2 linked regions of the Sphingobium yanoikuyae genome follow. Each later gene encodes a partner of the first gene's protein in a complex. Links are inferred from orthologs where the notes say so. Each region holds a gene or a part of one and is shown in the gene's direction. Other genes may lie near its edges.

Region 1 (15,798 bases):
GCTGCTGCGCGCCAGCTTTGGCGTTACCGATTTACGGCCGGATGATCGGGAACTGGACGACCTTGTCGCGCGGGCCGATGCGGCGCTCTATGCCGCGAAGCGCGAGGGCAAGAACCGGGTCACGGTATCCCGCGCCGCCGCCTGATCCGTCGGATCGGGCAACGACGCGGGGACTTCCGCTTTACCGGAAAGGCGGCTCGTTGAAGGCGCGCAGCTTGCGGCTGTGCAGCTTGGGGCCTTCCTGGCGCAACAGTTCGCAGGCCATCAGGCCGACGCGCAGATGGCCGGCAATGGCTTCCTCATAGAAACGGTTGGCCTGACCGGGCAGCTTCAGTTCGCCATGGATCGGCTTGTCCGATACGCAGAGCAACGTGCCATAGGGGACGCGGAAGCGATAACCCTGCGCCGCGATCGTGGCCGACTCCATGTCGATGCCGACCGCGCGCGACAGGCTGAAGCGCAGGGCGGAGCTGGAATAGCGCAATTCCCAGTTGCGATCGTCGGTGGTGACGACCGTGCCGGTGCGCAGGCGGCGCTTGAAATCCTCCGGATTGCCGCCGCCCAATATCGCTTCGGCGGCGCTCGCCATTGCGACCTGGACCTCGGCGATCGCCGGCACCGGGATTTCCGGCGGCAGCATTTCGTCCAGCACATGGTCATCGCGCAGATAGGCATGGGCCAGCACATAGTCGCCGATCCGCTGGCTGGGGCGCAGGCCGCCGCAATGGCCGATCATCAGCCAGGCTTCCGGGCGCACCACGGCCAGGTGGTCGCAGATGGTCTTGGCGTTGGACGGGCCGACGCCGATGTTGACAAGGGTGATGCCGCTGCGACCCGGTGCGATCAGATGATAGGCCGGCATCTGGTGCTTGCGCCAGGCGCTGTCGGCGATCATCTGTGCGGGGTCGGCGGTTTCGGGCGTCACATAGACGCCACCGGCACCCGACAGCGCGGTGAAGCGGCTGTCCGGGCGCTGCAGTTCCTTGCAGGCCCAGTCCACGAACTCGTCGACATAACGATGATAGTTGGTGAACAGGATATAGCGCTGCACATGCTCCGCCGGCGTGCCGGTATAGTGCTTCAGGCGCGCCAGCGAAAAATCGGTGCGCAGCCCGTCGAACAGGGCAAGCGGACGGTCCCCTTCGGCATCGGGCGTGAACAGTCCGTCGGCGATCTCATCGCCGATCTCTGCCAGTTCCGTTGCCGGGAAGTGGCGCGCCAGTTCGGTCGGCGGCGTGCCGTCGAGCGCATTGATGTCGAGCCCGTCGAGGACATAGGGGAAGGGGATCTGTTGATCCGACAGGCCGGTTTCGACCTCCACGCCATAATCGCGGACCAGAAGGTCGATCTGTTCGGCGAGATAATCGGCGAACATCGCGGGCCGGGTGACCGTGGTCACGTAGCGGCCGGGCTTCGACAGGCGCGCGAAGGAGCGGCCCGGCGGCGGTGCCTGGCTGTCATCCTGATAGGTGACCCGCAGTTCGGGATAGCAGAAGCGCCGGTCGGCCCGAGCCTCGGGCGGCGGTATGCTGCCATCGCGGGCATAGGCGCGCATGGCCTCCCGCAGATTTTCGATGGATGTCTGATAGATGGCGTCGAGTTGCGCGACGATCGCTGTGCCGATGCTCTGTGTCATCACCTCTTGCTACCGCACTTGTGTGACGGAAGGAAGATGCCAGCGAAACAATCGCGCGCCCGACCGATCCGGCCGGGCGCGCGACCGGAAAATTCAGAGCTGCTCGAGCATGAAGTCAGCCGAGGAGACCTTGAAGTCGCCCGGTGCTTCGACGTTCAGTTCCTCGACGACACCGTCCTTGACGATCATCGAGAAGCGCTGGCCGCGCTCGCCAAGGCCGAACTTGCTGCCGTCCATGGTCAGGCCCACGGCCTGCGCGAAGCTGCCATTGCCGTCTGCCAGCATGGTCACCTTGTCATCGGCGCCGGCCGACTTGCCCCATGCGCCCATGACGAAGGCGTCGTTGACGGCGGTGCAGGCGATCTCGTCGACGCCCTTGCCCTTGAGGGCGTCGGCCTTTTCGATGAAGCCGGGCAGGTGCTTGGCCGAGCAGGTCGGCGTGAAGGCGCCGGGCACCGAGAAGAGGGCGACGGTGCGGCCCGCGAAATATTCGTCCGAAACAACCTGTTCGGGGCCGTTTTCGGTCATCTTCATGAAGGTCGTGCTGGGAAGGCGATCACCCTTGGCGATGGTCATATCTTGTCTCCTGGCCTGTGGCGTCGCGGAGTTCGTTGCTCGCGCCTTCGCTGTCAAGGGTGCGGGCGCGGAATATGGCACGATGCCCCTTTGTCGCGACGGTCGCCGATTGGCATTGGCGCGTTTCTGCCTATATTCCGCAGCATGACCGATCCGCGCTTCTATGGCGGCCGCTTCCTACTGGCATTGCCGGGCATGGAAGATGAGCGCTTCGACCATTCCGTGATTGCGCTGTGCGTGCATGACGAGGATGGGGCGCTGGGCATTTCCCTGAGCGAGGAGGTCGAGGGGGTCGGCTTGCGCGACTTGCTCCAGAGTTTCGATATCGACGCTTCGGCCATTCCTGACCAGCCTGTTCTGAAGGGCGGGCCGGTGGAGCCGCGGCGCGGCTTCGTGCTGCATTCGCTCGATTGGGCGGGGCAGGATATGGTGCAGTCCGGGCCGGACTGGGGACTTTCCGGCTCGCTCGATATATTGAAGGCGATTGCCGAAGGGCGCGGCCCGAGCCGCTATCTTGTCGCGCTGGGCTATGCGGGCTGGGGCGCGGGCCAGCTGGAACGGGAAATGGCGGGCGAAAGCTGGTTCCTGGCCGAGGGTGATGCGGCCCTGCTGTTCGACACGCCTGCGCACCGCAAATGGCGCGCGGCCTATGCCGCTGCAGGGGTCGATTCGGCCCATCTGGTGAGCGGCGGCGGGTCGGCCTGACTTTTCGATCCGTTGCGCTGTCGATTTTCGGCCGTTTCAGGGGTATAACAACAACAGCCATTGGCCGCTTGTTCTGACATCGTAACTGAACCGTTTAGGGTAAATTCGCCTTAACCATAGCGCGATAGATTGCAGCAATTGGTTCCGCCCATTCTTCGTCTCTGGGGAATATGCGGGGTTTATTTCATGAAGAAGATTATCTGTGCGGCGCTTGCCGCAGCAATGCCGCTCGCGCCGGCGTCGGCGGCGACCTGCTGGAAGAAGGATCATGTCGAGGCGGCCCAGGTCCGCAATTTCGAGATGATGCTGATGGTGTCGGCGCTTCGCTGCAACACCAGCGCCTATGATTTCCTGCCGGCCTATAACCAGTTCGTGCGTGAAAAGCGGACGGCTCTGGTCGAGGTGAATGACGCGCTGCGCAGCCACTTTGCGGATGTTGCGGGTCTGGAAGGCGGCCTCGATGCCTATGATGATTATGTCATCATGTTGGCGAACAGCTATGGCGCGGGTGCCGGCGGGCTGGAGTGCCGGGATCTTCAGGCGATTCAGGCGGCGGCCAATGCGGTCCCGGCCAATCGGGCGGCGATCTGGAAATTGTCGGAATCTGCCGGCATCGCGCCGCGGATCGATGCGCCCCAGTGCGACATGGCGATCGCGCTGGCCAATGATCTGCTGGCCGACGAAGGTGTAAGCGGCGGCTCTGTGGGCCGATCCATCGCCATGGCCGAAGGAGCAGCGCGCCTGCCGTCCGCACAGGCTCGGGGTCCGGCCAATTAACACATAAAGAAAACTTTATATTGAGTTGCCATGCTTGGCGGCGATTGGTAAAGCCCGACCATCGCCGCCGCCTTCCTTATGCCGGCGGCCGGTCAATTTCTAATGATGGAGACAGGCTCGTGGCCACCGTACCCGCTGACAAGGCGCAGGATTATGTGATCGCCGATATCGGCCTTGCTGCCTTTGGTCGCAAGGAAATCGAGATCGCCGAAACCGAAATGCCCGGCCTGATGGCTCTGCGCGCCGAATTCGGTGCGTCGCAGCCGCTCAAGGGCGCGCGCATCACCGGTTCGCTGCACATGACGATCCAGACCGCCGTGCTGATCGAGACGCTGACCGCGCTGGGCGCGCAGGTCCGCTGGGCGACCTGCAACATCTATTCGACGCAGGACCATGCCGCCGCCGCGATCGCCGCGTCGGGCGTGCCGGTCTTCGCCGTCAAGGGTGAGAGCCTCCAGGAATATTGGGACTATGTCGAGCGCATCTTCGACTGGCACAATGACGACAGCGGCGTCTGCAACCTGATCCTCGACGATGGCGGCGACGCCACCATGTTCGCCCTGTGGGGCGCCCGCGTCGAAGCCGGCGAAGAGCTGTTCACGCCGTCGAACGAGGAAGAGGAAATCTTCTGCGCCGTGCTGAAGCGCGTGCTGGCTGAGCGTCCTGGCTTCCTGACCAAGACCGTCCAGTCGATCAAGGGCGTGTCGGAAGAAACCACCACCGGCGTGCATCGTCTGTATGAACTGTCGAAGAAGGGCAAGCTGCCTTTCCCGGCAATCAACGTGAACGACAGCGTCACCAAGTCGAAGTTCGACAACCTCTATGGTTGCAAGGAATCGCTGGTCGACGCCATCCGTCGCGGCACCGACGTCATGCTGGCTGGCAAGGTCGCCTGCGTTGCCGGTTTCGGCGATGTCGGCAAGGGTTCGGCCGCATCGCTGCGCAACGGCGGTGCCCGCGTTCTCGTGACCGAAATCGATCCGATCTGCGCCCTGCAGGCCGCGATGGAAGGCTATGAAGTCGTGACGATGGAAGAAGCCGCGCCGCGCGCCGACATCTTCGTCACCGCCACCGGCAACGAAGGCGTTCTGACCGTCGATCATATGCGCGCCATGAAGAATATGGCGATCGTGTCGAACATCGGTCACTTCGACAGCGAGATCGAAATCGCCGGCCTCGCCAACATGAAGTGGACCGAGATCAAGCCGCAGGTCGACGAAGTCGAATTCCCCGATGGCAAGAAGATCATCGTCCTGTCGAAGGGCCGCCTGGTCAACCTGGGCAACGCCACCGGCCATCCCAGCTTCGTGATGTCGGCCAGCTTCACCAACCAGACGCTGGCGCAGATCGAGCTGTGGACCAAGAGCGAAACCTACGGCAACGACGTCTATGTCCTGCCCAAGCATCTGGACGAGAAGGTCGCCGCGCTGCACCTGGAAAAGCTGGGCGTGAAGCTGACCCAGCTCAGCCAGCGTCAGGCCGACTATATCGGCGTGCCGGTGGAAGGCCCGTTCAAGCCGGACCATTACCGCTACTAAAAATTGGAAAGGGGGAGGCCATCCTCCCCCTTTTACCTTATCCGATGCCCGGACCATGCTGTGCCGGGCATTCATCATATCTGGGCGCTTTCCGCCGGCGCCAAGTTGCGTTAGGCCCGTGGCCATTGGTCTGTATGAACGATAAACAACTGGTCGCGAACGGGATGGGAATGGCGCAATGGGGTCTATGAGCCCGCTTGCCACTTTGTTGCTGGGCACGGTGATGGCCGGCTGGCTGGGGGCTGCGATATGGGCGCTGATCACGGGTCAGCGCATGCGCCGCGCAGGCATGCAGGCGCAGGGGAAGCTTGATCGACTGACGACGCTGCTCGCGTCGGCGCCGGCTGCGCCCGTCATCATTCATCCCGACGGCCGGATGGAGGCCGCCGACCGGCTGGGCAAATGGCTGGGCCGGGACCGCGTACCGACCTTCGTGTCCGAACTGACGGCGCCCGATGGCGGGCTTGAGCCGGCCGATGCGGCTGCACTGGGGCGCGAGATCGGCGCCGCACAGAAAGCGGGCAAGAGTTTTTCGCTGCCGATCCGGGGCAGCGGCTCGTCGCGCACGCTGCTGGTTCGCGGTGCGCCCGCCGGGCCGGCGCTGGCCGCCAATGGCGGCGTCGTGCTGTGGATCTTCGACGCGACCGACAGCCAGGCGGAGATCCAGGCGCTGAGCGCGACCGTCGGACAATTGCGCGAGGCGCTGGAGGCGCTCGCCGGACTGGTGGAAGCGGCGCCCTTCCCGATGTGGCACCGCACGCCCGACCTGCGCCTGAGCCTGGTCAACAGCGCCTATGTCCGCGCCGTCGACGGCGCTGGCGCCCATGACGTGATCATGAACGGCACCGAACTGGTCGAGAATGTGAACGGCTTCAGCCCGCAGGACGCCGCAGCACAGGCGCTCGACGAGGGCAATTCTCTTGCCCGTATCGTTCCGGCAACGATCGACGGCGAACGGCGGACGATGCGCGTCGTCGACGTGCCGCTGGGCGCGGCCGGTGTCGCAGGTTTCGCGATGGACCAGCATGAACTGGAACAGGCGCGGGTCGAGCATCGTCGGCTGGAAGCGGCGCAGCGCGATCTGCTCGATCGTCTGTCGGCCGGTGTTGCGCGCTTTGGTCCCGACCGGGCGCTGCGTTTCTGGAACCAGCCCTTCATCAGCCTGTTCGGCCTGAAACAGGAAGCGCTCACGGATGCACCGCTGTTCGAGCGTGTGCTCGATCAGATGCGCGATGCCCGCCGCCTGCCGGAAAATCGTGACTTCCCGGCCTGGCGCGCGGAGCGGCGCGACTGGTTCCTGTCGCCTGATCCGCTGGAGGAAAACTGGCTGCTGGTCGATGGCACGCATTTGCGCGTCTATGCCCAGCCGCTGCCCGACGGTGGCCTGTTGCTGATCTTCGAGGATCGGACCGAGCAGGTGCAATTGTCGAGCGCGCGCGATACGCTGCTGCGGGTGCGGACAGCGACCTTCGACAATCTGTTCGAGGCGATCGGCGTCTTCTCGTCGGATGGGCGCCTGCATCTGTGGAACAGCCGTTTCCGCACAATCTGGGACATCAGTGAAGAGGCGCTGGGCAAGCATCCCCGCATCGATGAGTTGATGCGCGCCGTGCAGAGCCGGCTTGCCAAGCCGCAGCAGAGCAATCTGGTGCGCGAACTGGTCCGCGCGGCAACGGTCGAGCGCAAGCAGCGTGTCGGCCATGTCGGCTTTGCCGACGGGCGCATCTTCGAATTTGCCGCCATTCCGCTGCCGGATGGCAATGCGCTGTTCACCATGCTGGATGTCACCGACAGCCGGCGGGTCGAGCAGATGCTGCGCGATCGCAATGAGGCGCTGGAACAGGCCGACAAGGTCAAGACCGCCTTCGTCACGAACATGAGCTATGAATTGCGCACGCCGCTGACGACCATAGCCGGCTTTGCCGAGATGATGAGCGCGGGCTATGCCGGCGAACTCAGCGACAGTGCGGTCGAATATGTGAACGGCATCCTGCAGAGCACCGGACGCCTGTCGATGCTGATCGACAATGTGCTCGACCTGACCCAGGGCGAGGCCGGCACTTTGCCGATCGAACGCAGCGAGGTCGATCTGGCGGCGCTGGTGCGCGCCAGCGTCGCGCGCATCGACGCCGAGGCAAAGGCCAAGGGGATCGATCTTGCCGTTACCCTGCAGGATACGCTGGGGGTGATCCAGGGCGATGCACGCCGGATCGGCCAGGCGGTCGATCATCTTCTGGAAAATGCGGTGCGCTATTGCGGCTCGGGCGCACGGGTGCTGTTGCATGGCGATGGCGGTCCCGATCTCGCCCGCCTTGTCGTGTCGGACAATGGCCCCGGCATCGATGCCACCCGGCAAGCCACGATCTTCGATGCGATCAGCCGCGCCGAACAGAATCGCAAGGGCGCGCGCGCGACGATCGGCCTGCCGTTGGTCAAGCAGTTGGCACAAGCCCATGGCGGCACGTTCGAACTGGTGTCGGAGCCGGGGCAGGGAACGATGGTCGTGATCGAGCTGCCGCGTGGCTGAGCTGGATATGATCCTGGAGGGCGAGGGTGCTCAGCTCGATCTGGGCCGACGACTGGCGAGCCATGTCCGCATCGGCGACGTCATCGCGCTGGAAGGCGGCCTTGGCGCCGGCAAGACGACGTTGGCGCGCGGCCTGCTGGAGGGGCTCGGCCTGGAAGGGGAGGCGCCCAGCCCCAGCTTCGCGATTGTCCAGCCCTATGACATTCCCGATGTCCGCCTGCCGGTCGCCCATGTCGATCTCTACCGGCTTGATGATGCGGAGGAAGCGGCCGAGCTGGCGCTCGACGAATATCTGCAGGACAGCCTGCTGATCATCGAATGGCCCGACAGGCTGGGCGATGGGCTCTGGTCGCACGCCCTGTTTCTGACCATCATGATCGAGCCGGATGGCGCACGGCGCTTGACAGCGCGCGTGCCCGACGCTTGGACGGACCGATGGTCACAGATATGATCCCCCCCGCAACCGCCCCCGCTTTCCTCACGCAGGCGGGTTGGGATGGCGCCGCCATCGTGCCGCTTGCCGGCGATGCCTCCTTCCGTCGTTATTTCCGCGTGGTCGACGGCGGCCGCCGTGCCGTGCTGATGGACGCGCCGCCGCCGCATGAAGATCCGCGTCCGTTCATCGTGATTGCTCAGCATCTGCTGGGTCAGGGCTTTGCCGCGCCGGCAATCCTGGCGCAGGATCTGACGCAGGGCCTCGTCCTGATCGAAGATTTTGGTGACGAGCGCCTGAAGGAGCATGTCGAGGAGGATCCGGCGGGTGAACTGGCGGTCTATCGCCGCGCGATCGATCTGCTGGCCGACCTGCACAAGCTGCCCGCAGCGGATGTCCCGCCCTATGACCGCGCGGTCTATCAGCGCGAGGTCGGGCTGCTGACCGAATGGTATTGCCCGGCGCTGGAGCTGGATGTCGATGCCGACGCATATCATGCGGCCTGGGACGCGGTGCTGCCGATCGCCGAACAGTCGGCAAGCCCTGTCGTCACCGTGCTGCGCGACTATCATGCCGAAAATATCATGCTGATTGACCGGCCCGAAGTGCGAGGCCTGGGCCTGCTCGATTTTCAGGACGCGCTGGCCGGCCATCCGGCCTATGATCTCGTCTCGCTGCTGCAGGATGCCCGGCGCGACGTGTCGCCCGAACTGGAGGCGGCGATGCTCGCCCATTATCATGCGGTCGCCAATCCGCCGGCCGATTTCGATGCCGCCTATGCGGTGCTGGGCGCTCAGCGCAACGCCAAGATCATCGGCATCTTCACCCGCCTTTGGAAGCGCGACCACAAGCCGCGCTATCTGTCCTACCTGCCGCGCATGTGGGGGCTGCTGGAACGCGATCTCGCCCATCCGGCGCTGGCGCCGGTGAAGGTCTGGTTCGACGCCAATATCCCTGCCGACAAGCGCCATCATGCGCTCGCGGAGTTTGCCCAGGCATGATCGATACCGCCATGCTCATGGCAGCAGGCCTCGGCAAGCGGATGCGGCCATTGACCGCAACGCGGCCCAAGCCGCTGGTAAAGGTCGCCGGCAAGGCGCTGATGGACCATGCGCTCGATCGGCTCGCGGCCGGCGGCATCAAGACGGTGGTGGTCAATGTCCATTATCTTGCTGACACGGTCGAGGCGCATCTGAGGACGCGCAAGGACATGGACTTCCGCATCTCGGACGAGCGGGCCAAGCTGCTGGAGACCGGCGGCGGGCTGATCCACGCCAGGCCACTGCTCGGCGACAAGCCGTTCATCTGCGCCAATAGCGACAATCTGTGGATCGATGGCCCGGCCGAAACGCTGGGCATGATGCAGCGGCTATGGGATCCCGAACGGATGGACGCGCTGCTGCTGCTGGTGCCGCTGGCGCGGGCCAATTGCCATAGCGGACCGGGCGATTTTCATATGGATGCCAATGGCCGTCTGACCCGGCGCAAGACCGCCCACGTCGCGCCGTTCGTGTTCACCGGCGTCCAGATCCTCTCGCCTCGCTTGCTGGTCGATCCGCCGGCGGATGTCTTTTCGACGAACATCTTCTGGAACCGTGCGATCGCGGCCGGGCGTCTCTATGGCGCGGTGCATCAGGGGCTGTGGTTCGACGTGGGCACGCCGCAGGCCATTCCCGTCGTGGAGTCGATGATCGCCCATGGGTGACCGGACCAAGCCGGCGCTGTACACCATCCCGGCGCACCGCGCCTTCGCCGACGCGCTGGTCGCCGGCATATTGGCGCAGCAAGGAAGCGATCCCGTCCGCCTGGCGCAGGGCATGATCCTGCTCCCCAGCAATCGCGCCGTCCGCGCCGTCAGCGATGCCTTTGTCCGTCGGGCCGAGGGCGGCCTGCTGCTGCCCCGTCTGGTCGCGCTGGGCGATCCGGAACTGGGCGAGGAAGTTGGCGGCGCGCTCGATCCGCTGTGGGAAGGCGATGCCGTTCCCGCCGCCATCCCGCCGATGCGACGGCAGATGATCCTTGCGCGCATGGTGCAGGATGCTGGCGGCGCGGCCGATGCCGGCCAGGCGCTGCAATTGGGGCAGGCGCTCGGCGCCGTGCTCGACCAGATGCAGGTGGAGCGGGCGCCGCTCGATGCGCTGTCGAAGCTCGACCTGATCGAGGGGCTGTCGAGCCATTGGGAAAAATCGCTCGACCTCTTCTCCATCCTGATTGCCCGCTGGCCGGCCGAACTGGCGCGGCTGGGCTTCATCGACCTTGCGGATCGGCGCAATCGCCTGTTCGATCGGGTCGCTGCACGTTGGGCTGAGGCCCCGCCGCCGGGCTTCATCGTCGCGGCCGGCATCAGCGCCACCGCGCCGGCGATCGCGGGGCTGCTGCGGCGGATCGCCGAACTGCCCAACGGCCAGGTGGTGTTCGCCGGGCTCGACCAGAATTTGGACGAGGACGCCTGGGCGGCGATCGGTCCGTTCCCGCCCGATCCCGTCACCGGCCGCAGCGCAGCCGGGCATGAGACCCATCCGCAATATGCTCTGAAGCGTCTGCTCGACCGGATGAGCGCCAGCCGCGAGGATGTCGCCCAGTGGCGCTGGGGCAGCGAGCATGATGCCCGCGCCGTACGCGGCCGCAATATTTCCAACGCGATGCTGCCGCCGCGCCTGACCAGCCGCTGGCGCGACCTCAAGACCGCCGACCGCTCGCTCGCCGGGGTCGAGGCGCTGGAGGTGGCGACGCCGGGCGAAGAAGCGCAGGCCATTGCCATTGCGCTGCGTGAGGCGCTGGAAACGCCCGAACGCACCGCCGCGCTGGTGACGCCTGACCGGCAGCTCGCCGTGCGCGTCTCCGCCCATCTGCGCCGCTGGGGCATAGAAGCCGACGATTCCGCCGGTCAGCCGCTCTCCCGCCTGCCGCCCGGCACCCTGCTGATCGCGATGGCGGAGGCGGCGGCCGAGCGCTTTGCGCCAGTGGCGCTGCTGACCCTGCTCAAGCATCCGCTGGTGATGCGCGGCGAGATGCGCCTGCCCTGGCTGGAGGGCGTGCGCCAACTCGACCTGCTGCTGCGCGGACCGCGTCCACAGGCGGGGCTGCGCGGCATCGACCTGCTGCTGGAGCCGCGCGAGGGTGATGACCGGCAGAAGGAGCTGCGCGCGCAGGCTCGCGCCTGGTGGCCCTGCGCGCGCGATCTGCTCGAACCGCTGGAAGCCGCCTTCGCGCTCGCGCCCGATCTGGCGGGACAATTGGCGGCGGTGCGCGAACAGGCCGGAGCGCTCACCAATGACGCGCTCTGGGCCGGGCATCAGGGCCATGCCGCGGCCGACCTGTTCGCCGAGATGGAGGCGGCCGCCACCGAAGGGCCGCGTCAGGCCGATATCCGATCGCTGCCGGCGCTGCTCGACCATATGCTGGGCGGCGTGTCGGTGCGCCCGCCGCAGGGCGGGCATCCGCGCATTGCCATATTGGGCCTGGTCGAGGCGCAACTGGTGCAGGCGGACCTGATGATCCTGGGCGGCCTCAACGAAGGTAGCTGGCCGGGCCTGCCGTCGCCCGATCCCTGGCTGGCGCCGCGCATCCGCCGCGAACTGGGCTTGCCGGGCCTGGAAACCCGGATCGGCCTTGCTGCGCATGATTTTGCGAGCGCGCTCGGCGCCCCGCATGTCCTGATCACCCGTGCCCGGCGCGGCAGCGGTGGGCCGGCGATCGCCTCGCGCTTCTGGCTGCGCCTGAAGGCGATGGCAGGGCCGCAATGGAAAACCGCTGATCGCTATCGCCTGCTGGCCGATGCGCTGGACCTGCCACCTAGCCACCGGCCGTCCGCGCGCCCCGCGCCGGTGCCCCCGCTCGCCGTCCGTCCGACCCGCATCCCCGTCACCGATGTCGACCGGCTGAAGGCCGATCCCTTTGCTTTCTATGCCCGGCGTATCCTGAAGCTCAATCGCCTCGATCCGGTCGATGCCGATGCCGGCCCGGCCTGGCGCGGCACGGTCGTGCATGAGATATTGGAGCATTGGGCGCAGGGCGGCAGCCGTGATCCGGCCGATCTGGAGGCGCGCGCCCGCGCCATGTTCGCCCGGCCCGATGTCCATCCGCTGCTCCGCGCCCTATGGCAGCCGCGCCTGATCGAGGCGATCCGCTGGATCGCGGCCGAAGTGGCGAAGGATCAGTCCGCGGGCCGCCATATCCTGGCTGTGGAGACCGAAGGGAAAGCAGAGATTGCCGGCGTGCTGCTGACCGGCAAGGCCGATCGCATCGACCGGATGCCCGATGGCAGCATCGGCATCGTCGACTACAAGACCGGCAAGCCGCCCAGCGCGAGGCAGGTGCGCGGCGGCTATGCGCTGCAATTGGGCCTGCTCGGCCTGATCGCGGAATCCGCCGATGGCGCCTTTCCCGGCGTGGCCGGCGCGCGGGTGGCGGGCAGTTTCGAATATTGGTCGCTCGCCAAGAAGGGCGACGCCTTTGGCTATCGCGAGAGCCCGGTCGATCCGATGGGCAAGCGCGACAAGGTGGTCACCGCCGATTTCACCGCCTTCGTCTACGACCAGTTCCGCGACGCGGCCGAAACCTGGCTGACCGGCGCTGCGCCCTTCGCCGCGCAGGTCAATCCGGAAGTGGCCAATTATGGTGATTATGACCAACTGATGCGGCTGGAGGAATGGTATGGGCGCGACGATGGCTAAAGGCTCCAGCCCTTTGCAACCGCTGGCCGGCGCGCAGGCGCTGGCCGCTGCGCCCGACGCCCATGTCTGGCTGTCGGCCTCCGCCGGCACCGGCAAGACCCATGTGCTGACCGCGCGTGTCTTCCGCCTGCTGCTGCAGGGTGTGCGGCCGGAAAATATCCTCTGCCTGACCTTTACCAAGGCTGGCGCGGCGGAAATGGCCGACCGCATCCATGATCGGCTCGCCACCTGGGTGCAGGCCGAGGAACGCGATCTGTTCAACGATCTGGAAGCGCTGGGCGAAGAGAGCGGACCGGAAGCGCGCGACCGCGCCCGCCGCCTGTTCGCCGAAGTGCTGGAATCGACCGGTGGCGGCCTGCGCATCCAGACCATCCATGGCTTCTGTCAGCAATTGCTCGCCTCCTTCCCGCTGGAGGCGGATCTCGCCCCCGGCTTTCGTCCGCTCGACGCACGCGAACAGGGTGTGCTGGCCCGCCAGACGCTGGCCGACATGGTCATCCGCGCCGAGGAACTGGGCGATGGCGACCTGATCGACGCGTTGCAGGCTTTGAGCCTGCGACTGGGAGAGGGGGCGGCCGAGACTTTCCTGCTGCGCTGTGCCGCGCGCCTCTCCGCACTGACAGAGCTACCCGGCGATATCGGTCCCTGGCTGGCGCGCGAACTGGGCTTGCCCGAAGGCGATATCGACGCCTGGGTGGCGGAACAGTGCAGCGACGCCATGTTCGACATGCGCAGCCTCGCCTGGGTGGCGCAGGCCAATGCCGACTGGGGCACGGGGCGGGCACTGGAGCGCTGCGACCGGATCGCCGCCTGGCGCGGCCGCGATCCCGCCGCGCGTGCCGCAACCCTGACCGACTTGCACAGCGCTTGGGCCAAGGCGGATGGCGATCTCATCTCCGCCAAGGGCTGGGTACCGCCGATCGACGGCTATGGCGAGGCAACGGCGCGGCTTCATGCCCGCTGCGCCGAACTGATCGGGGTCAAGCTCCAGGCGGACTATGCCGCCCTGCTGGCCCGCGCGCTCCATGCCGGCCGTGCCTATGCCCGCGCCTATGATGAAGCCAAGCGGCTCGCCGGCGCTGTCGATTTCGACGACCTGATCGCGCGCACAGCGTCCCTGCTCCAGAAGGAGGGGATCGCCGAATGGATCCGCTACAAGCTGGACCAGCGGATCGACCACATCCTGGTCGACGAGGCGCAGGACACAAACGTCCATCAATGGGCGATCGTCGGCGCGCTGGCGGCCGAGTTCTTCGCCGGTGACGGTGCCAAGGCCGACAAGGTTCGGACCATCTTCACCGTGGGCGATTTCAAGCAGGCGATCTTCGGTTTTCAGGGGACCAGCCCGCAGGCCTTCGCCGCCGCGCAGATGGTCTTTTCCCGCCATGCCGACATGGCCGGCCATGCCTTCCACGACCTATCGCTCGATCGCAGCTTCCGCTCGACGCCGCCGGTGCTGGATCTGGTAGACCGGACGATCGCCACCTTGCGGGCGCAGTCGCTGGGCCTGACCGAGGGCGAAGTGCGGCATATCAGCGCCAATCGCCATCCCGGCGAGGTGCTGCTGTGGAAGCCGACGATTGCGGGCCTGGCCGACGAGGTGGAGGGCGAGGAGGATTGGGTCGCCGATCAGGAACGGGAACTGGCCGGCAAGATCGCGCGCCAGATCCGGCAATGGATCGACGACAAGATGATGCTGGAGGCACGGGGCCGCCCGGTCCGCCCTGGCGACATCATGATCCTGGTCCGCCGCCGCAGCGAACTGGCCCGGCTGATCGTCGCGCGCCTGTATGAAGAGAAGGTGGCGGTTGCCGGCATCGACCGCCTGCGCCTCAATGCGCCGCTGGCGGTCCGTGACCTGCTCGCCGCGCTGCGCTTTGCCACGCAGCCCGACGATGACCTGAACCTTGCCGCCCTGCTGGTGTCGCCGCTGATCGGCTGGACCCAGGACGAGCTGATGCAGCGGGCGATCGGGCGCAAGGGTGGCCTGTGGCGTCATCTGCTCCAGCGGCTGGATGATGCGCAATTGCTGCCGCTGCGCCAATTGCTGGGGCAGGCGGATTTCACCACCCCCTATCGCTATCTGGAGGCGATCCTGTCCGGCCCGATGGACGGGCGCCGCCGGCTGATCGAGCGGCTGGGCGCGGAAGCGGCCGACCCGATCGAGGAATTGCTGAACGCCGCGCTAGGTTTCGAGGCGGACGACCATCCCTCGCTCCAGCGTTTCATCGACTGGTTCGATCGCGGCGAAGTCGAAATCGTCCGCGATGCGGCGGCGCAAGGCGATGCGCTGCGGTTGCTGACCGTGCATGGCGCCAAGGGATTGCAGGCGCCGATCGTGATCCTCGCCGATGCCTGTCTTGATCCCGACGCCGGCAACCGCATGGATTCGCTTGAATGGAACGGCCTGCCGATCCTGGCCCCGCGCAAGGGCGAGCGACTGGGGCCGATCGGCGACGTCGCGGCCGATGCCGCGGCAATCGAGCGGGAGGAGCATTGGCGCCTTCTCTATGTCGCGCTGACCCGTGCCGAGGAGAAACTGATCGTTGCCGGATCGCTCGGGCCAAGGGCGAAGGGCGAGGTGAAGGCGCAAAGCTGGTATGGCGCGGTCGATGCGGCGATGGTCGACATGGGCTGTGATTGGGAGGCCGATCCGCTCTGGGGCGCCCGCCGGCGCTGGCGCGGGGCCGAGGTGCTGACGCCCAAGGCCGTGCAGCCCGAAAGCGCCGAAGACAAGCCCGTGGTGGTCGAGCCGGAGTGGCTGCGCGCGCAGGCGCCGGCGGAACAGCGTCCGCCCCGGCCGCTGGCGCCGTCCGCGCCGGTCGAGGATGATGTCCCCAACCCGCCGCCGACGGCTGCGATGCGCCAGGCGGCCGAACGCGGTCGCTGGCTTCATGCCCTGTTCCAGCGCCTGCCCGACCTGCCGGCCG
Region 2 (10,740 bases), 1.8 Mb from region 1 along the record:
TCGTGCCCGATGTCGATGCCCATTGCCTCCATGCCCGCAACGAAGGCGCGGTGGTGGTGGATGAACCGCATGACAATCCGGGCTATCCGGGGCGCGGCTATACCGCGCTCGATCCCGAGGGGAATGTGTGGAGCTTCGGCAGCTATGATCCCTGGGAGCCTATCCCCGAAGACGGTGATTAAGCTTTTGGAAACCGTGCCGTTCTAGCCTCCCGGAAGAAAGGGGGCCGTCATGGCGCTGGTTGGCTGGATCTTGAGCTTCATCTGCCTGTTCGCGGGCCTCGCGCTGCGGCAGGACATGCCGATCGGTGGGTCGGTGGCGATCTCCAACATCCTCGTCGTCTTCGCCCTGCTCGCCTGCTCGATGGTGTGGCGCGAACTGCCGCTGGGCGTCTCGCGCGGCCAGCGCATCGTCTCCGGCCTGGCGCTGGTCTTCGCCCTGCCGATCATCCTGTTCCCGACGCACTGACGTCAGATACGACAACGCCGGCCGAGCGACGCTCGACCGGCGATATCATGACATCATCAAACGGGCTGACGACCGGTCAGCCCGCGCGCGATCAGTCGAACAGGCTGGAAACGGAGCTTTCGTCCGCGATGCGCTTGATCGCTTCGCCCAGCAGCGGGGCGATCGGCAGGTGGCGGATGCGCTTGGCATTGTTCACCGCATCGGTGCCCTGGATCGAGTCGGTGATGACCAGCTCCAGCAGTTCCGACGCCTCGACGCGGGCGACCGCACCGCCCGACAGCACGCCATGGCTGACATAGGCGACGACTTCCTCGGCGCCCTGCGCCTTCAGCGCGGCGGCGGCGTTGCACAGCGTGCCGGCCGAATCGACGATATCGTCGATCAGGATGCAGAAACGGCCCTTCACGTCGCCGATGATGTTCATCACTTCCGACTCGCCGGCGCGCTCGCGGCGCTTGTCGACGATCGCCAGCGGAGCGTTGTCGAGCCGCTTGGCGAGCGCACGGGCGCGCACCACGCCGCCGACGTCGGGCGATACGACCATGATATTCTTGTCGCCGAAACGGGCCTGGATATCGGCCGACATCACCGGCGCACCGAACAGATTGTCGGTCGGGATGTCGAAGAAGCCCTGGATCTGCCCGGCATGGAGATCGACCGACAGGACGCGATCGGCGCCGGCGGTGGTGATCAGGTTGGCGACCAGCTTGGCGCTGATCGGCGTGCGCGGGCCGGGCTTACGGTCCTGGCGGGCATAGCCGAAATAGGGGACGACGGCAGTGATTCGCTTGGCCGACGCGCGCTTGAGCGCATCGATCATGATCAGCAATTCCATCAGATTGTCGTTGGTCGGATAGGCCGTCGACTGGATCACGAACACGTCTTCGCCGCGGACATTCTCATGAATTTCCACGAAAACTTCTTCGTCGGCGAAGCGGCGGACGCTGGCCTCGGTCAGGGGGATTTCGATATAGTCGGCGATGGCGGCCGCAAGCGGCTTGTTCGAATTGCCGGTCATGAGTTTCATGGCGAAAATCCCCAGGCTAATTGGCGTGACGAATTGATGACGATGCGCGAAACGCGGCCCCTTTAGCGGCGCATGTCCCATGTGGAAAGGCGCTTTTGCGCCCTGCGACAAAATGGCCCCCGCATTTTCAGAACATGCGCGAAGCGGGTATTCGGTTCGAAAATGCGGCATCGGAAAACAGAGCATTTTCGCAAATAGGCAAAATGCTCTAGTGCGCGGTGCATGACCGACAAACTCGTGATCGCGCTCGCCCAGATGACCCAGACCATGGGCGACCCCAGGGCCAATGCCGACGCCATGCTGGAATGGCGCGCGCGCGCCAAGGGCGCGGACCTGATCGTCTTTCCCGAACTGCAACTGATCGGCTATCCGCCCGAGGATCTGGTGCTCAAGCCCGCGCTGCTCGACCAGGCCAATTATCATCTCGACCGGCTGGCGCAGGAAAGCGCCGATGGCGGTCCGGCGATGCTGGTCGGCACCGTCGTCGCCTCGCAGGGCGTGCTGTTCAATGTCGTCGCCCTGATCGAAAATGGCGCCGTCACCGCGATCCGCCAGAAGCGCGAACTGCCCAATTACGGCACGTTCGATGAAAAGCGCCTGTTCGCCCCCGGCCCGCTGCCCGCGCCGATCGAGTTTCGCGGCGTGCAGATCGGCGTGCCGATCTGCGAGGATATCTGGTTCCCCTTCGTCACCGCCCATCTGCGGGCCGAGGGCGCGGAAATCCTGATCAGCCCCAATGGCAGCCCGTTCGAGGTCGACAAGGATGATCGCCGCCTGAACGTCGTCGCCGGCACCCGCGTGCGCGAAACCGGCCTGCCGCTCGTCTATTTGAACCGCGTCGGCGGCCAGGACGAACTGGTGTTCGACGGCGCCTCCTTCGTCATGAACGGCGACCTCTCCATCGCCCAGCAACTGCCCGACTGGGAGGAAAAGCTGGTGCTGACGCAGTGGGAAAAATGGGACGGCCAGTGGGTCTGCCTGCCCGGCGAGCGTCATGAACTCGATCCGCGCCCGGCCGACATCTATAATGCGATGGTGCTGGGCCTGCGCGACTATGTGAACCGCAACCGCTTCCCCGGCGTCGTCCTCGGCCTGTCGGGCGGCATCGATTCCGCCTTGTCCGCCGCCGTCGCGGTCGATGCGCTGGGCGCCGACCGGGTCTGGTGCGTGATGATGCCCTCTCGCTTCACCAGCCAGGAAAGCCTGGATGACGCAGTCGAATGCGCCCGTCTGCTCGGCGTTCGCTATGACACCATCCCGATCGAACCGGCCGTTTCCGCCTTCGACACGATGCTGGCCCCGGTGTTCGAGGGCAAGGCGCGCGACCTCACCGAAGAGAATATCCAGTCGCGCATTCGCGGCCTCACCCTGATGGCGCTCTCCAACAAATATGGCCATATGCTGCTGACCACCGGCAACAAGAGCGAGATGTCGGTCGGCTATGCCACCATCTATGGCGACATGGCGGGCGGCTATTCGGTGCTGAAGGATGCGTACAAGACGACGGTGTTCGACCTCTGTCGCTGGCGCAACGACAATATGCCCTCGCTTGGCGAAGGCTTTGGCCCGGCTGGCCCGGTGATGCCCGAACGCGTCATCACCAAGCCGCCCAGCGCCGAACTGCGCGACAATCAGAAGGATGAGGACAGCCTGCCGCCCTATGAGGTGCTGGACCCGATCCTCTATGGCCTGGTCGAAGAGGAATTGTCGGTGGCCCAGCTGGTCGAGCGCGGTTTCGACAAGGCGGTGGTCACCCGGATCGAGCATCTGCTCTACATCGCCGAATATAAGCGCCGCCAGGCACCCCCCGGCGTGAAGCTGGGCATCCGCAATTTCGGCCGCGACCGCCGCTACCCGATCACCAACGCCTTCCGCAGCGTGTAATTAATGGAAAAGGCCGTTCGTCCTGAGTAGCCATTGAGCGAAGTCGAAATGGCGTATCGAAGGATGCTTCGATACGGGGCTTCGGCAGGCTCAGCCCCACTCAGCACGAACGGGTTGGATTTATGACTGTCATCACCCGCTTCGCCCCGTCGCCGACCGGCCATCTCCATGTCGGCAATATCCGCGCCGCGCTCCATAACTGGCTGTGGGCGCGCAAGTCCGGCGGCCGTTTCCTGCTGCGTCTCGACGACACCGATCTGGAGCGTTCACGCCCCGAATATGCGGAATCGATCAAAGCCGACCTGAAGTGGCTCGGCCTCGACTGGGACGGCGAGGAAAAACAGTCCGAGCGCTTCGCCCTCTATGAAGCGCGGTTCGCGGCGCTCAAGGCTTCGGGCCATGTCTATCCGGCCTATGAAACCAGCCAGGAACTGGAACTGCGCCGCAAGGTGCTGCTCGGCCGCGGCCTGCCGCCGGTCTATGATCGCGCCGCCCTGGCGCTGACCCCGGACCAGATCGCCGCTTATGAAGCCGAAGGGCGCACGCCACACTGGCGCTTCAAGCTCGACCATGAGCAGCCGATCGTCTGGACCGACCTCATTCGTGGCGAACAGCGCTTCGACCCCAAATTGCTGTCCGACCCGGTGATCCGCCGCGCCGACGGCTCATGGCTCTACATGCTCCCCTCGGTGATCGACGACGTCGACATGGGCGTTACCCATGTGCTGCGCGGCGAGGATCATGTCTCCAACACCGCGACCCAAATCCAGATGTTCAGCGCGCTCGGCGCGCCGCTGCCCCAGTTCGCGCACGAAGCGCTGCTGACCGGCAGCGAGGGCAAGCTGTCCAAGCGCCTCGGCTCGCTCGGCGTCGCCCATTTCCGCGAGATCGGGCTGGAGCCCGCTGCGATCGCGTCGCTGCTCGCCCGCCTCGGCAGCTCGCAGCCGATCGAGCCCTTCGCCGACCGTGCGCCGCTGATCGAGACGTTCGACTTCGCCCATTTCGGCCGCGCTCCCGCCCGCTTCGACGAAGCCGAACTGGCCAGCCTCAACCAGAAGATCGTCCATCAACTGCCCTATGAGGCGGTCGCCGACCGCCTGCCCGCCGGCATGGACGCCGTCGCCTGGGCCGCGATCCGCCCCAATCTGGAAACGGTGGCGGGCGCCGCCGACTGGTGGCAGATCGTCACCGGCCCGATCGCGGCATCTGAAGCGGCGGAAGAGGACCGCGATTTCCTCGCCGCCGCCCATCGCATCCTGTCCGATGCCGCCTTCGACGCCGACATCTGGCGCACGCTGACCGGCGCGCTCAAGGAAGAAACCGGCCGCAAGGGCAAGACCCTGTTCCACCCCCTGCGCCGCGCCCTCACCGGCCTGGACCACGGCCCCGACATGGGCCAGCTCCTGCCGCTGATCGGCCGGGAAGAGGCGTTGAAGAGGCTGGCAGTGGCCGGTTGATCGGGTTAGGCTGGCTGCACCGGACCATCCTGGAGGCCAGCCTGATGCGTTATGCTCTCGTCCTGTCGTCCGGCCTGCTGCTCATGGGAGCCGCAGCGCCGTCTGCTTCCTATAATATCTTTCCCGAACAGGCGGTGATGAATGCCGCGGCTGTCGCCCCCGATGGGGTGAAGGGGGTGTTCGAGCTGCCCGTCCGCGCCACCGGGCGCCAGGGCGGCTGGGTCTATCTTAATTCTCAACAGGATTATCGCGATCCCCGCAACCTGACGATCGCCATTCCCGGCGCCATGGCCGACGCACTGGCACAGCGTTTCGGCGCGGAACTCGATCAATATCTGACGGGCAAGACCATCGCGGTCCGTGGCGAAGCGAAGCGGGTGAAAATTCATTTTCTGGCGGATGGCCGGCCGACCGAAAAATATTATTACCAAACCCATGTGCGGCTGACCGATCCCAGCCTGCTGACGGTGGAGGGCGAACCAGTCCGTTATTGACCGCTCAGGCGGCCATCATCTCCAGCGCCTTGCCGACGGCCAGGATCCCCTCCGGCGCGGCGGCGAAGCCCATATGGGTGCAATCGACCTCGATCGCGCGGTCGCGCTCGCCGGCACGGCCTCGGGCGCATTCGGGCAGGATCACGCCGTCGCGCGGCGACCAGAGCGCGACGGTCGGCACCGGCGGCTTTTCCTCGCGGGTGCAGGGGAAAGGGGGCGTATCGACCGGGAAGCCCGACACCAGTTGATAGAGGCGCCAGGCATGGTTGGCGCGTGGGTCGCCGGAAAAGGGCGTGCCCATGGTCACCACGCCGCCGACCTTGGACTGCGCGAACTTGGCATATTCGCGCGCATAGAGGCCGCCCAGGCTCCAGCCGACCAGCGTCACCGGCTTGCCGCTTGTCCGGCGGATCGCGTCGACGCGGGCGTCGATCTTCTCCAGCGTATCGGCGCGTGGGCCGAAATTGCGGCCCATGTCCCAACCATGCGCCTGATAGCCCGCCGCGTTCAGGATGGCGCGCAGCGGCTCCATCCGATGTTCCGACGCCATCAGGCCGGGCACCAGCAATATATGCCGCCCGTCACCGCGAATCGCGCGGCTCAGTGTCTCGGCCTGCGCCCTGGTGCGGCTGATGTCGAACGGCACCGACGCATTGCCCAGCAGATGCGACAGCGACGGGCGCGCGGACGCGCGCGGACCGCTGGCAAGGCGGCCCTTCCAGAAGCTGGCAATGGCATCGGCATAGGGTGGCACGAGAGATATTGTCCTGAACCGGGCGGAAAAGGTGACATTCTCGTGACAAACGCAGGGTGCGTCCATGGGTTTCATCGCAAGCGATGAACGGTACGTCTCAGGAAAAGCGGATCAGGGGGCGAGGGGGGATGTCTGGGCGACACTGGCGCCCTCGGTCGTGCGCAGCTGGCGCGGCTCCAATATCGCCGCCGTCTCGATCAGGTCGAGCGCCCGGCGCGCTTCCAGATAGCGGCGGGCATATTGCATCCAGCGATCGGCCGCCGCGCGATCGGGCATGCGCTCCACCTCGGCCAGCGCCGCACCGACGCGGCTGGCGTCGATATAGCGCAGCGCCCGCTGCATCGCCATTTGTGGCCGGGGCGAAGGGGTGGAGGATTTGCGGATGATGATCAGCTCGCGCGCCTCATGCTCGAAACTGTCCCACCAGCTGGCATCGGCCGGCGGCGAGGTGACGCGATCGGCGACATCGACAAGGCCCGCGCGCAGGTCGGCCAGCGTCACCGGCTCGCGCGCGGCGTTGATGATGGTGGCGACGGCGCGGGGCTGGGCCTGGCCGAAACGCAGCCGCAACTGCCCCTCGACATAGCCGAGCGGGGCGCCGGTATCGAGTGCGCGGCGCGCGGCAAAGGCGACCAGCAGCCCTTCGGCGCGCGCGGCATTGCCCGACGCGGCCTGCGCCTCGACGGTGATGCGGTTGAGCCGCTCCTCCAGCTGGATCACGCGGGCGTCGAGCATCTGCGCGGCATCCGCCGTCAGCGGACGGCCCGACGGGATGGTATTGCTGCCCAGCAGCGGCGCGGGCAGGGCGGGCGTCGCTGCCTCGTCCTTGCCCCAGCGCCGTTCGATCTGCGGCATCGCCCAGATGGTGACGCCGATGCCGATCAGAAACGCGAACAGCAGCAGCACGGGCGTCAGCCAGGATGTGCGTCGGCGCGCGGGCGGCGGCGTTTCCTGCTGAATTTCCACACTCTCCTGCTCGTTCATCAAGTCTCTCTCGTTTGCGACCGCGGTTTCATTCGCACAATCGACGGGCGAGGGCCAGTACCGCCGCATCATTGGGTGCGTCGGCGGCCTGGGCGCTGCCCCATCCGCTACCGCAGGCGGCAAGCGCGGCCGGACTTATCGCCACGACGTCGCACGTTGCGCGCTGATTCTCCGGAACAATCTCCGCCAGCCGGGCGCCGGCCACCGCAGAATGGACCAGCAGCACGCCGCCGCTCAGGTCCAGCGGATCGCAGGACAGGGGCATCATCCGATAGATCGGGATGCGCGTCACCCGCAGCGGCCCGGCGTCCATCGGCGCCACCGCCTCGCCCGACAGATGCAGCAGTGCTCGGTGCCCGTCGGCCGCGATCCGCGCGGCGATCGCGCTGGCATCGCCGTCCCCCGCGACCGGATCGGCAAATCCCTCTTCTCGCAGCGCCTCGGCGGTCGCCGCGCCCACGGCATAGGTCGGCAAGGTGCGATAGGCCCGAAGCGCGGCTCCGCCGAATCGCACCGTCTGCGCGCTCGTAACTAGCAGCGCGTCAAAATCCCCGGCGGGCGGCGGTGTGCAGGCCAGCGCCTCGGCCGCGAACAGCGGGCACAGCCGCACCGCCAGCCCCATGGCCATCGCCTTGTCCGCCGTCCTGCCGGCGCCGGGCGCGGGCCGCAGGATGATGAGCGGCTTCACCCCTCGAACAGGCTGCGCAGCGCCGGGCTCGCCCGCTCCAGCATGCCCCGGCCGATCGCCTCGGCCGCGTCGAGATCGCCGCGCGCCAGCCGTGCCTCGTCCCGCACCGTCTCGTCCCCTTCCGGGCTGATGATCTCGGCGCGCAGGTGGATCTGACCGCCTTCCAGCAGCGCCAGCGCGGCGATCGGCGAATGGCATGTGCCGCCCAGGCCGCGCAGCACCGCGCGCTCGGCCATCACGCAATCGAACGTGTCGCGATGGTTGATCGCCGCCAGCCAGCCCAGCATGGAGTCATTGTCGGCCAGCGTCTCGATGCCGACCGCCCCCTGCGACGGCGCCGGCAACATGGTGTCGATCTCGATCGTCGCACCGATATCGGCCTGGCCCAGCCGGTCGAGCCCGGCAGCCGCGAGTAACGTCGCATGGGCCTCGCCCGCCTCCAGCTTGGCCAGCCGGGTGGCGACGTTCCCCCGGAACAATATGATCTGCGCATCGGGGCGCAACCGCTTGACTTGCGCGGCGCGGCGCGGCGAACTGGTGCCGACTATCGGCTGCGGCGGCAGGTCGGCAAAATTTTCCACGCCGACCAGCCGGTCGCGCACATCGGCGCGCGGCAGCATCGCGGCAATGCGAATCGCGTCGGGTCGGATCGTCTCGACATCCTTCATGCTGTGGACGGCGCAGTCGATCTCGCCCTCTGCCAGCGCCCGGTCCAGTTCCTTGGTCCATAGCGCTTTTCCGCCGATTTCCGCCAGCGCCCGGTCCTGGATCCGGTCGCCGCTGGTCTGGACGATGACGGTGGTGATGGCGTCCTGATCCCAGCCATGGGCGTCGCGCAGCGCCTGCGCGGTCATATGGGCCTGGGCCAGCGCAAGCGGCGATCCCCTGGTGCCAAGGCGCAACGGTCGTTCGGGTCTTTTCATAAGCGGCTTGCTCTAATGGCCACGGGCACTAGATGGAAGCGGCAATGACCATCATCCTCGGCCTGGAATCAAGCTGCGACGAAACCGCGGCGGCGCTGGTGACGGCCGACGGGCAGATATTGGCCCATCGCCTCGCCACGCAGGAAGACGCGCACCGTCCCTATGGCGGCGTCGTGCCCGAAATCGCGGCCCGCGCCCATGTCGAGGCATTGGCCCCGCTGGTCGAAGCGGCCCTGACCGACGCAAAGATGACTTTGGCCGATGTCGATGTCATCGCCGCCACCGCCGGCCCCGGCCTGATCGGCGGCGTGATGGTCGGCCTCGTCACCGGCAAGGCGCTCGCCCATGCCGCCGGCAAGCCGCTGGTCGCGGTCAATCATCTGGAGGGGCATGCGCTCTCGCCGCGCCTCGCCGACCAGAATCTGCAATTCCCCTATCTGCTGCTGCTCGTGTCGGGCGGCCATTGCCAGCTGCTCAGGGTGGAGGGCGTCGGCCAGTATCGCCGGCTCGCCACCACGATCGACGATGCCGCAGGCGAAGCCTTCGACAAGACCGCCAAGCTGCTCGGCCTCGGCTTCCCCGGCGGTCCGGCGGTAGAAAAGGCGGCGGCCAAGGGCAATCCGCGCGCCGTGCCGCTGCCGCGCCCGCTGGTCGGCACGGACGAGCCTCATTTCTCCTTCGCCGGCCTCAAGAGCGCGGTGATGCGCGCCGCCCAGTCCGGCCAATATACGGTCGAGGATATCGCGGCGAGTTTCCAGCAGGCGGTGATCGACTGCCTGCTCGATCGGACCCGCCGCGCGCTGGCCGCCAGTGAAGGCGTGACCGCGCTGGTCGTGGCCGGCGGGGTCGCCGCCAATCAGTCGGTGCGTGGCGCATTGACCACGCTGGCGCAGGATCATGGCCTGCCCTTCGTCGCGCCGCCGCTGTGGCTCTGCACCGATAATGCGGCGATGATCGCCTGGGCCGGCGCGGAGCGCTATGCTGCGGGCATGACCGATGATCTCACCATCCCCGCCCGGCCGCGCTGGCCGCTCGATCCGACGGCGGAAAAGGCGCGTGGAGCAGGAGTGAAGGCATGAAGGCGGGAGTCATCGGAGCAGGCGCCTGGGGCACCGCGCTGGCGCAGTTGCTGGCGGCCGACGGGCAGGATGTGCGCCTCTGGGCGCTGGAAGCCGACGTGGTCGATGCGATCAACGGCGCCCATGAAAATCCGCTCTATCTGCCCGGCCTGCCGCTTTCGCCCTCGATCCGCGCGACCGGCGCGATGGCGGACCTGGCCGATCGCGACCTGATCCTGGTGGTCAGCCCGGCCCAGCATCTGCGCAGCGTCGTGGCGCAGGCGCCGGCCGGCGTGCCGTTGGTCCTCTGTTCAAAGGGGATAGAGGCGGGCACCGGCCTGTTGATGTCGGAAGTCGCGGCGCAGGCGCAGCCGACCTCGCCGATCGCCGTCCTCTCTGGTCCCACCTTCGCCCATGAAGTCGCCAAGGGGCTGCCGACTGCCGTCACCTTCGCCTGCGCCGACCAGGCGCTGGCCGAAAAGCTGGCGGCGCGCATCGCCCGCCCGACCTTCCGCCCCTATCTGTCGGATGATGTCGTCGGCGCGGAAATCGGCGGCGCGGTCAAGAATGTGCTCGCCATCGCCTGCGGCGTGTCGGAAGGGGCCGGCCTCGGCCTCAATGCGCGCGCCTCGCTCATCAGCCGGGGTTTTGCCGAAATGACCCGCTTCGGTCTCGCCCGCGGCGCCCGCGCCGAAACGCTGGGCGGCCTGTCGGGCCTGGGCGACCTTGTCCTCACCTGTTCCTCCACCAATTCGCGCAACTTCTCGCTCGGCAAGGGGCTGGGCGAGGGGCAGAGCGCAGCCGACCTCCTCTCCAACCGTCGCACCGTGGCCGAAGGGGCGCACACCGCACCGGTGCTGCGCGATGCGGCCCGCGCGGCCGGCGTCGAAATGCCGGTGGTGGAAGCCGTCTGTGCCCTGCTTGCCGACGCCGCACCGCTGGCACAGGTCATCGACGCGCTGCTGGCGCGTCCGCTGCGGCCTGAATAAGCATCGCCGCGACA

The links.
Region 2: the proteins of tsaE (region 1) and tsaD are in contact, whole or in part, in a crystal structure (PDB 6N9A), measured with the Thermotoga maritima proteins. The link is inferred for Sphingobium yanoikuyae from one-to-one orthologs. Residues at the interface, in WP_004082108.1 of Thermotoga maritima: Leu37, Gly38, Lys46, Lys57, Val59, Lys60, Ser61, Thr63, Phe64, Thr65, Leu66, Met67, Val69, Pro71, Tyr82, Arg83, Leu84, Asp86, Asp88, Phe89, Asp93, Ile128, Asp130, Glu131, Arg134; in WP_004082750.1 of Thermotoga maritima: Cys10, Asp11, Arg49, His50, Leu82, Gly84, Gly135, Gly136, Glu154, Thr155, Leu156, Asp157, Asp158, Ser159, Glu162, Asp165, Lys166, Arg169, Leu170, Tyr175, Lys213, Thr214, Leu217, Tyr218, Gln221, Arg222, Asn324.

What each region holds. Positions count from the first base shown.
Region 1 is NZ_CP139979.1:2,114,276-2,130,073, reverse strand. What follows is about bases 6,515-9,488. They hold tsaE (tRNA (adenosine(37)-N6)-threonylcarbamoyltransferase complex ATPase subunit type 1 TsaE), read left to right. Parts: upstream 6,515-7,766; coding sequence 7,767-8,210; downstream 8,211-9,488. Other genes in these bases: U0025_RS09735 (nucleotidyltransferase family protein), read left to right, coding at 9,190-9,488; U0025_RS09740 (aminoglycoside phosphotransferase family protein), read left to right, coding at 8,207-9,193; U0025_RS09750 (sensor histidine kinase), read left to right, coding at 6,515-7,759. Outside these bases: U0025_RS09780 (GGDEF domain-containing protein), read left to right, coding at 1-145; U0025_RS09775 (AMP nucleosidase), read right to left, coding at 182-1,636; U0025_RS09770 (peroxiredoxin), read right to left, coding at 1,730-2,212; U0025_RS09765 (YqgE/AlgH family protein), read left to right, coding at 2,357-2,917; U0025_RS09760 (hypothetical protein), read left to right, coding at 3,104-3,694; ahcY (adenosylhomocysteinase), read left to right, coding at 3,814-5,232; more of U0025_RS09750, read left to right, coding at 5,411-6,514; more of U0025_RS09735, read left to right, coding at 9,489-9,897; double-strand break repair protein AddB, read left to right, coding at 9,890-12,868; double-strand break repair helicase AddA, read left to right, coding at 12,849-15,798. UniProt on the Escherichia coli protein: Required for the formation of a threonylcarbamoyl group on adenosine at position 37 (t(6)A37) in tRNAs that read codons beginning with adenine.
Region 2 is NZ_CP139979.1:3,929,205-3,939,944, reverse strand. Bases 7,851-10,740 are described here. They hold tsaD (tRNA (adenosine(37)-N6)-threonylcarbamoyltransferase complex transferase subunit TsaD), read left to right. Parts: upstream 7,851-8,723; coding sequence 8,724-9,758; downstream 9,759-10,740. Other genes in these bases: U0025_RS18160 (NAD(P)H-dependent glycerol-3-phosphate dehydrogenase), read left to right, coding at 9,755-10,726; hemC (hydroxymethylbilane synthase), read right to left, coding at 7,851-8,679. In the rest of the region: U0025_RS18215 (VOC family protein), read left to right, coding at 1-182; U0025_RS18210 (hypothetical protein), read left to right, coding at 232-468; U0025_RS18205 (ribose-phosphate pyrophosphokinase), read right to left, coding at 560-1,495; U0025_RS18200 (NAD+ synthase), read left to right, coding at 1,718-3,379; gltX (glutamate--tRNA ligase), read left to right, coding at 3,502-4,836; U0025_RS18190 (hypothetical protein), read left to right, coding at 4,881-5,330; U0025_RS18185 (esterase/lipase family protein), read right to left, coding at 5,335-6,084; U0025_RS18180 (hypothetical protein), read right to left, coding at 6,196-7,068; U0025_RS18175 (uroporphyrinogen-III synthase), read right to left, coding at 7,097-7,756; more of hemC, read right to left, coding at 7,753-7,850.